4 regions of the Mesorhizobium sp. P3_A9 genome follow, and region 3 is predicted to be linked to each of the others. Evidence: predicted binding sites of a transcription regulator. Region 3 holds the regulator's gene; each other region holds the start of a gene.
The links. Region 3 encodes PhoB, which activates phosphate uptake and scavenging genes when phosphate is short. Its sites were predicted from a motif close to TGTCATNNANCTGTCAT; they were not measured.
Positions count from the first base shown of each region.

Region 1 (2,203 bases), on a different contig from region 3:
GGAAGGCAGTCGCGATTTCGGCGCCGCGCTGTCGGATGGACTATCTGATTTTGACGATCCCGGTTTATTACCCTGAAAATCCGAAGCAGGCATCCGTCCGCGAGCGTCGCGAAGTCTATGATGCTCTCGTCGCACTGCAGGCGAAGGGCAAAGGCAGCGCAACTGTTGCCGTTGAAGCGCCCGAGCCTCTCTCTCGCAAGGGAAAACGAGGTATCGAGCTTGTTGCCTGCAACCTGTACTTCGCCTTTCCGATATCGGTGCAAGTGTCGACGCAATAAGCTGTTGCCGGCTTCAGTCCCTTGGGTCCTGACGTCCCTGCTGGCGCGCAGAGAAGCACCCAAGCGCGTCGCGTGAATCCGCTTCGACGCGACGCGCTCTAGGACTTACATGCCGAGATCGGAACGAAGCTCGGCCCTGGCCACTTCATATTCGGCCTTGAAGTCGTCCCGGTTGAGCAGGATCGCGGCAATGACGCTGCCGGAAATCTTGCCCATCTCGACGTCGGACGCATAGTGGATACCGTCAACCTCACGGTTGTGGGCATATTCGGCCGCGCGCGCCATGATCTCGGCGCGCTTCTCCGGCACCATGTCGGCCAGGATAATGCCCATCATGGTGCCAACGGTGGCATGGCCGGACGGCCAGGAACCGGAGCTCGACAGCTTGACCGCCGGCTTGACGAGATCGCTGAGCTGGTGCGGACGCGGACGCTTCCAGACATCCTTGGCCGGATCGACGACAGCACCTTCGGTCTCGACGCGATCGAAAAAGGCGCTGAACTTCGGCAGCTTCTCCTTGTTGAAATTCGGGCCCATGRCATTGGCGAAGCGCCAGACATTCTCCTCGGAATCGGCAACGGCGCTGGCCACCATCTCGGGCGTGCGCGTCACTTGCAGCGCCAGCACCTCGCCGAGCTCGGCCTTGGTCTGCGCCGAATCGTTTGCCGGCGGCGGCGGCAGGATCATCGTCAGATCCACGTCCTTGTTGGTGACGAAGGGCTTGGCGTCCTCGGCCTGGGCGGCGGAGCCGATGACCAGCAGCAGCAGACCAGCCGCCAGCGATGCATATTTCTTCATAGGAGCGATCCTTTGGTAGGAATGACGCAGGATCGCTATGGGCGATGACGGCCATGTGACATCACCGCCCCTTGGTATCAAAAAGGGCGCCTCTCGGCGCCCTTGCATGATCGTATTGGCTTCAGAACGGCTTGAGGCCTCTAGAGATTCAGGTCAGGCCGAGTCGAAAACGATGGTTTCCGAGAACCGGAGCGGAGCGTACTTAAAGTACGTGAGCACCGGAAGCGCAGGAAACCATTGTTTGCAGACCGGCCTCACCAGAATATCGGCAGGCCTTAGTGCGCCACGCCTTCCCACACCTTCCGCTTGACGAGGTAGACCAGCGCACCGAACACCAGCAGGAAAAACAGCACGTTGATGCCGGTATGCTTGCGGGCTTCCATGTGCGGCTCGGCCGCCCACATCAGGAAGGCGGATATGTCGCGGGAATACTGGTCGACCGTCTGTGGTGCGCCGTCATCATAGGTCACCTGGCCGTCGGAGAGCGGCTTGGGCATTTTTAACGACACGCCAGACATGAAGTATGGGTTGTAGTGCGTGCCCTCGGGGATGACCATTCCGGCCGGCGGCGTCTGGTCGTAGCCGGTCAGCAGCGAATGGATGTAGTCGGGGCCGCCAGCGTCATATTGGGTGAAGATGTCGAAGACGAACTGCGGAAAGCCGCGCTCGACGCCGCGCGCCTTGGCCAGCAGCGACATGTCGGGCGGAGCGGCGCCGCCATTGGCGGCCGCGGCCGCTTCCGTGTTCGGGAATGGTGCCGGGAAATAGTCCGACGGCTTGCCGGGACGATCGAACATGTCGCCGGCATCGTTGGGGCCGTCATGGATCGTGTAGGTCGCCGCCAGCGACTTGATCTGGGCATCCGAATAGCCGAGGCCCGTTGGGCCCTCGAGTGTCCGGAACGCCACCAGGTTCATCGAATGGCAGGCCGAGCAGACTTCCTTGTAGACCTTCAGGCCGCGCTGCAGCTGGCCCTTGTCATAGGTCCCGATCGGACCTGTGAAGCTCCAGCTCATTTCCTTCGGCTCATTGATCGGGAAATGCGTCGGCGCTGCCGCATTGTGCGCCTCTTCGGCGGCGAAGGCCGCAGTGCCGGCGGCCACAAGGCCGATCAGCGCCAGCGAGGT
Region 1 is NZ_JBFUGJ010000343.1:1,657-3,859, reverse strand. Features, by position in the region: gene AC1DX0_RS29225 (hypothetical protein) at 1-278, shown strand, start outside; gene AC1DX0_RS29220 (acid phosphatase) at 384-1,076, opposite strand; gene AC1DX0_RS29215 (cytochrome c1) at 1,352-2,203, opposite strand, start outside.
Region 1: the regulator PhoB is predicted to act here: its motif matches at 1,121-1,137, upstream of AC1DX0_RS29220 (acid phosphatase).

Region 2 (2,203 bases), on a different contig from region 3:
TTTCAGCGCGGGGGTTGGCGGCATCGACCTGGTCTGCCTTGCGCTTCGAATTGTTGGTCAGCATGACATAGACCTTGCCGTTGACACCATTGGGCTGGATGTCCTCGGGCCGGTCCATCTTGGTGGCGCCGAGCAGATCGGCGGCGCGGCGCGTCTCGATCAGCACGTCGGCCTGGCCAGCAAAACCGTTTTCCGCCGTCAGCGGCCCCTGGCCAAAGACGATCGGCAGCCAGTCGACCGTGCCGTCCTCGGCGAATTTGGCGACATGCAGTGTGCCGTCGTCGAGCAGGTCCTTGTTGGCGGCAGGGTCGTTGGCGTTGAACGTGCCCTTGGTGACGAACTTGTAGGCATAGTCGAAGCGCTCGTCGTCGCCGAGATAGAAGACGACGCGGCCGTCCTTGGCGACGATCGATTCGGCGCCCTCATGCTTGAAGCGGCCCATGGCGGTGCGCTTCCTCGGCGTCGAGGTCGGATCGTTGACGTCGACCTCGACGATCCAGCCGAAGCGATTGGCCTCGTTCGGCTCCCTGGCGAGGTTGAAGCGGTCGTAATGCGCGCCCCATTCATAGGCGCCTTCCGGAATGCCGAGGCGCTTGTAGTTGGCGGCTTCCTTGTGGCCTTCCGGCAGTTCGCCGGAGAAATAACCGTGGATGTTCTCCTCGGCCATCACATAGGTGCCCCACGGCGTGACGCCGCCGGCGCAGTTGTTGAAAGTGCCGAAGACTTTCGTGCCGGACGGATCGGCATTGGTCTTGACGCGGTCGTGGCCGGCGACCGGACCGGACAGCGCCATTTCGGTGGTCGAGGTGATGCGGCGGTTGAGCTTGCCGTCACGCACCACTTGCCATTTGCCAGACACCTTGCGGATCTCGACGATGGTGCCGCCATGCGCCGCCATTTCGACATCGACCTGCTCCTTCGAGAGCGGCGCGACCTCGGCCTTCTTCTTCCCGTCCTTCTCGACGATCGAAACAATGCCCGGGAACATCAGATGCGGGTTCGTGTATTCGTGGTTGACCACCAGCAGGCCGTGCTCGGCCGAGCCGTCGATCGCGATGTAGCCGACATAGTCGTTGTTGTAGCCGAACTGCCTGGCCTGCGCCTGCGCCGACTGCTTGGTCGGATCGAACTCCGGTGAATCGGCAAACAGCGGATCGCCCCAGCGCAGCAGCACGTCGGCATCATAGCCCGGCGCGACATGGTGCTTGTCGTCGATGCCGGCCTGGAGCTCGTCGAATTTGAAGGCTGAGCCTTCCGCGGCGCGGGCATCGTCTGCCGCGATCATGGCCAGCGGGCTGACGGTGGCGGCGATCGCTGAGACGGCGAGCGATCCCTTCAGGAAACCCCGGCGCGAGAACCGCGCGGCGATGATTTCGCCCATGGTGCGGTTGTCGGTGGGGTTGACGGCCGGTCCTTCGTTTTCCTCGAGCAGGCTGGTGCGGAATCGGGCGTCGGGGGAACGATGTTCGGTCATCAGGGCCTCTGGCTTTGGAGTGGCTGGAGCTTGTTGCCTGTTCGACCCCTTACGCCAGGCCGATCACATTTTCGTGACATCATACAAGCTCCAATGCTGGGAGCGAGGCGACTCACTCACCCGAACATCAGACTTTGGTCCAATCTTGCGTTGGCAAAGGTCCTGGAGGACAACCGCAACGGTCGGAGGTCGCTTCCGGTCACCACATCTTTCGGCGATGTTGTTGGTTGCAACGTTGGGGTGGGCGCGCCGGCTCAATCGACGGAGATCAGGGATGCACGGATCGATCACGGCCCGTTGTCGCCGGCTGACGCTTGTTTCGGCGGCTGCTCTGGCGCTGACCACCATCCCCTATCGAATTTCCCTGCACGGCTCCGCCCCCGGAATCGACGCTGCCACCGCGCAGGCCGCCAAGGGCGGCAATGGCGGCGGCAACAACGGCAATGGAAACGGCAACGGTGGCGGCAACGGCAGCAACGGTAACGGCGGCGGCAATAGCGGTAACGGTGGTAACAGCGGCAATAGCAGCGGCGGCAATAGCGGCAACGGAAACGGCGGCAATAGCGGCAATGGAAATGGCGGTAACAGCGGCGGCGGCAATAGTGGCAACGGCAATGGAAACGGCGGCAATTCCGGAACAGATGGCGACGGCTCGGGATCCAGCAATGGCCAAAGCGACAAAGGCGCCAGCCATGTCAACACCACGACCGGTGACAAGGTCGACGTGAC
Region 2 is NZ_JBFUGJ010000016.1:23,265-25,467, forward strand. Features, by position in the region: gene AC1DX0_RS05065 (PhoX family protein) at 1-1,474, opposite strand, end outside; gene AC1DX0_RS05070 (hypothetical protein) at 1,749-2,203, shown strand, end outside.
Region 2: the regulator PhoB is predicted to act here: its motif matches at 1,537-1,553, upstream of AC1DX0_RS05065 (PhoX family protein).

Region 3 (2,203 bases):
CTCGATGGTCGGCGGCGCCACCAAGGCGCTGCTGAATTCCGACAACGCACTGGCACAGCGCGTGGTCTCCGACGACGCCATCATGGATGCGCGCCAGCGCGAACTCGACGATCGCGCCATCACGCTGATCGCCAAGCGCCAGCCGATGGCCGACGATCTGCGCCACGTCGTCGGCTCGATCCGCATGGCCGGCGATCTCGAACGCATTGGCGATCTTGCCAAGAACATCGCCAAGCGTGTCGGCACCGTTGGTCTCAGCGCCACGCCGCGCGACCTGTCGCATTCCATCGACGCCATGGCGCAGCTGGTGCTGATCCAGGTGCAGGGCGTGATCGAGGAGTATGCGGCGCGCGATGCCGCCGCACTGGCGAAGCTGCGCGCCGACGACGAACGCATCGACGTCAAATACACCTCCGTCTTCCGCGAACTGCTGACCTACATGATGGAAGATCCGCGCAACATCACGGCTTGCACCCATCTGCTGTTCTGCGCCAAGAATCTCGAACGCATCGGCGACCACGTGACCAACATCGCCGAAAACGCCTACTATGTCCTGACCGGCACGCAGTTGCCCGCCAATCGTCCCAAGCAGGACGAGACGGCGATGTCGGCGCCCGCGGCCTGACGCAAGAGGTGACCAATCAATGATCGCGCCACGCATCATGGTGGTGGAGGATGAGGAGCCGCTGGGGGTGCTGCTCCGTTACAATCTTGAATCCGAAGGCTACCAGGTGGAGGTGGTGCCGCGCGGCGACGAGGCTGAGATCCGCTTGCAGGAGAACGTGCCCGACCTTCTGGTGCTCGACTGGATGGTGCCGGCGGTGTCCGGCATCGAACTCTGCCGGCGCCTGCGGATGCGGCCCGAGACCGAGCGGCTGCCGATCATCATGCTGACCGCGCGGGGCGAAGAAAGCGACCGCGTCCGTGGGCTCTCGACCGGCGCCGACGACTATCTGGTCAAGCCGTTCTCGACGCCGGAATTCATGGCTCGCGTCAAGGCGCTGCTGCGCCGCGCCAAGCCGGAAGTCCTGTCCAGCGTGCTCAAGGTCGGCGACATCGTGCTCGACCGTGAATCGCACCGGGTCTATCGCAAGAAGAGCGAGATCCGGCTCGGGCCGACCGAGTTCCGCCTGCTCGAATTCATGATGCGCCATCCCGGCCGCGTCTTCTCGCGCAGCCAGTTGCTCGACAATGTCTGGGGCGAGACGATCTATATCGACGAGCGTACGGTGGACGTGCATGTCGGCCGCCTGCGCAAGGCGGTCAACAATGGCCGCATGCCCGATGTCATCAGAACCATTCGTGGCGCGGGCTACGCGATCAGGGAAGATTGAGCGGGACCTGATTCAGGCAACGTTCTTGCCGGTGCCAGCTCTCGCCTGCACGCCCGGCGCGAAAATCTCCTGGTCGACGAAGGTCAGGGCGCGCATGGCGCAGCCTTCGCGGATCAGCGGCAGTTCGTTCGGTTCGGTGTCGAAGGAAATCGATTTCGAGTGCTGGCCGCCGGCCGTCTGGGCGATGGCCTCGCGCAATGCCGGCTCGATCAGGTCGAAGGCGGCGGCGCTGACGCCGACCATCGCGACGGGTGCGGGGTCGATCAGCGCGAACAGGCTGCCGAGGGCGTAGCCGAGCGCCTCACCGGCCTTGCGGTAGGCTTCGCGCTCGGGCCCGTCGCGTTCCCGTGCCGTCGCGGCCAGTGCCCGCATCTGCGCGTCGCTGACATCGGCGACCGGCTCGGTGTCCTCGCTGAGCTGCCTGGCGTTGCGCCAGATGGCGTAGTTGCCGGCATAGGCCTCGACGCAGCCGCGGCGTCCGCAGCGGCAGAGCGCGCCGCCTGGCCGATGGATCATGTGGCCGAACTCGCCGCCCGAGGAATGGGTACCGGTGAACAGCTCGCCCTTCAGCACCAGGCCCATGCCGATGCCGTGCGACAGAAGGATGGCGATGAAGTCGTCGCGGTAGCGCTCGGGATCGCGCCAACGCAGCGCCACCGCCATCATGTTGCAGTCGTTCTCCATGGTGGCTGGGATGCCGAACTCTGCCTCGAGGATGTCGGCGAAGGCGATGTCGGTCTGCGGCGTGATCGGCGACCACAGCATCGCCCGGGCCTCGGTGTCGGTGATGCCCTGGATCGCCAGCGCGATGCGGGCGACGCTGCGCACGTCGATATCGGGATCCTCGAGGCGGCGCCGTACAATGGCGA
Region 3 is NZ_JBFUGJ010000236.1:5,498-7,700, reverse strand. Features, by position in the region: gene phoU (phosphate signaling complex protein PhoU) at 1-625, shown strand, start outside; gene phoB (phosphate regulon transcriptional regulator PhoB) at 645-1,334, shown strand; gene AC1DX0_RS25045 (ROK family protein) at 1,347-2,203, opposite strand, start outside.

Region 4 (2,203 bases), on a different contig from region 3:
GCAGGTCGACACCGGCCATGCGGCCGAGCTGCTTTGCCCACAAGCCGCCGGCATTGACGACATGCTCGGCAACGATGGTGCCCTGCTCGGTGACGACGTCCCAATGGCCGTCCGCGCGCGCCTTCAGCTCGACCACCCGATTGCGCAGGATGATGTCGGCCCCGCGTTTCTTCGCGGCGCCCGCATAGGCATGTGTCGTGCCGTAGGGGTCGAGATGGCCTTCGTTGGAATCGTGCAGGCCGCCCAGCACACCGGCGACGTCGACGATCGGGCAGATCTGTTTGATCTCTTCCGGAGTCACCAGCCTGGCGGTCTCGATGCCGACCGACTGGAACACCGCCCACGCCGATTTCAGCCACTCCCAGCGCTGGGGATCGCTGGCGATGTTGACGCCGCCGGTCATGTGCAGGCCGATGTCTTGGCCGGATTCGGCCTCGATCTCGCGGTAGAGATTGATGGTGTAATCCTGCAGCGCCGCGACGTTGGGATCGGCGTTGAGCGCATGGAAACCCGCTGCCGCATGCCAGGTCGAACCGGCTGTCAGTTCGGCGCGCTCGATCAGCGCCACGTCAGACCAGCCGAACCGCGTCAGGTGGTAGAGCACCGAGGCGCCGACCACCCCACCCCCGATAACCACTGCGCGATAATGCGGCTTCAAGGCTTCCCTCCCGGTCTGTCCTAGGCGGGCACCATATACGCACTGGACATAAGTGTCTAGTGCTGTGCTTGGACACCCGAACGCATGTGCGAGGTACCATCAATTCCTTCGCTCGAGCGTGTGTTGTTATCGGCCGGTGAACAAGCCGGCAGGCGGGCATCCCGCACTGTCACGCAAGCATCATGTTCGCGCCTTAGACCGCTTTTTGGAGGGCGGCGCGCGGCATCATCGATGTGCCGCCTCTTTCAGATTTTCGATCTTCGGCCGCTCCGGCACATCCGTCTCAAGAGGATATCCATGAAACATCCGTACCGAACCGCCTCGCTCGGCGTCGCGCTGGCCTTGTTCACCGCCTTCACTCCCGCGCTTGCCGACAGCACCGCGACCGTCCTCGTCAACAAGGGTCTAGTCGGCGTCGGCCGCATCCCGGCCGCCCAGCGCGACAAGTTCGGCGAGACCTTCGGCTCGGGTTCCGGCATGGCGATCGACACATCAAGCTGGACGCATGATGCGGGCACCTACAAAGGGTCGCTCTGGCTGCTGCCGGATCGCGGCTACAATGTCGCCGGCACCACCGATTACCGGCCACGCCTCAACACCATCGGCATCGAGTTCACCCCGGCGGCACCAGGCACCGCCGGCCAGGAACAGACTGCAGTCAAGGCGACGCTTGCCGACACCATGCTTTTGACCGACGACAAGGGCGCTGATGCCACCGGCCTCGATCCGCTGTCGGATGTGCGTGGCGCCGCCGGCGACATGCCGATGCTGCCCGCCGCCACCAATGGCAAGCTCGCCCTCGACAACGAGGCGATCGTGCGGCTGCCCGACGGCTCGATGTTCATCTCCGACGAATATGGCCCCAACATCTACCGATTCTCCGCAGAGGGCCGCCTGCTGTCGGCGACCCAGCCGCCGGCAGCCCTGGTGCCGACGCGCAAGGGCGCGCCAAACTTCTCCTCGGACAATCCCGGTCCAGGTGCTGCCGAACCCGATCCGAAGGATCCCGAGACCGGCCGCCAGAACAACCAGGGTCTCGAAGGCATGGCGATGACGCCGGACGGCAAGTTCCTGATCGCCGTGTTGCAGTCGGCGACCAGGCAGGATGGCGGCGATTCCGCTTCGACCCGGCAGAACACGCGGGCGCTGGTCTATGACACCTCCGACCTCGCCCATCTCAAGCTGGCGCATGAATATGTCGTGCCGCTGCCGGTGTTCAAGGACGCCAAGGGCAAGACCAAGATCGCCGCGCAAAGCGAGATCGTGGCGCTGTCGGACACATCCTTCCTGATGCTGGCGCGCGACAGCGGCAACGGCCAGGGCCTGAAGGGCGACACCTCGCTGCTGCGCCAGATCTTCGTCGTCGACTTTTCAGCCGCGACCGACATTGCCGGCGGCGCCTTCGATGCCGCCGACAAGCCGGTCGCTCCCAAGGGCGTGCTCGATCCGTCGGTGACGCCGGCCAAGCTGACGCCGTTCATCGACATCAACGACAATGCGCAGCTTAATCGCTTCGGCCTGCACAATGGCGCGCCGAACGACCAC
Region 4 is NZ_JBFUGJ010000041.1:3,756-5,958, forward strand. Features, by position in the region: gene AC1DX0_RS09450 (GcvT family protein) at 1-658, opposite strand, end outside; gene AC1DX0_RS09455 (esterase-like activity of phytase family protein) at 956-2,203, shown strand, end outside.
Region 4: the regulator PhoB is predicted to act here: its motif matches at 826-842, upstream of AC1DX0_RS09455 (esterase-like activity of phytase family protein).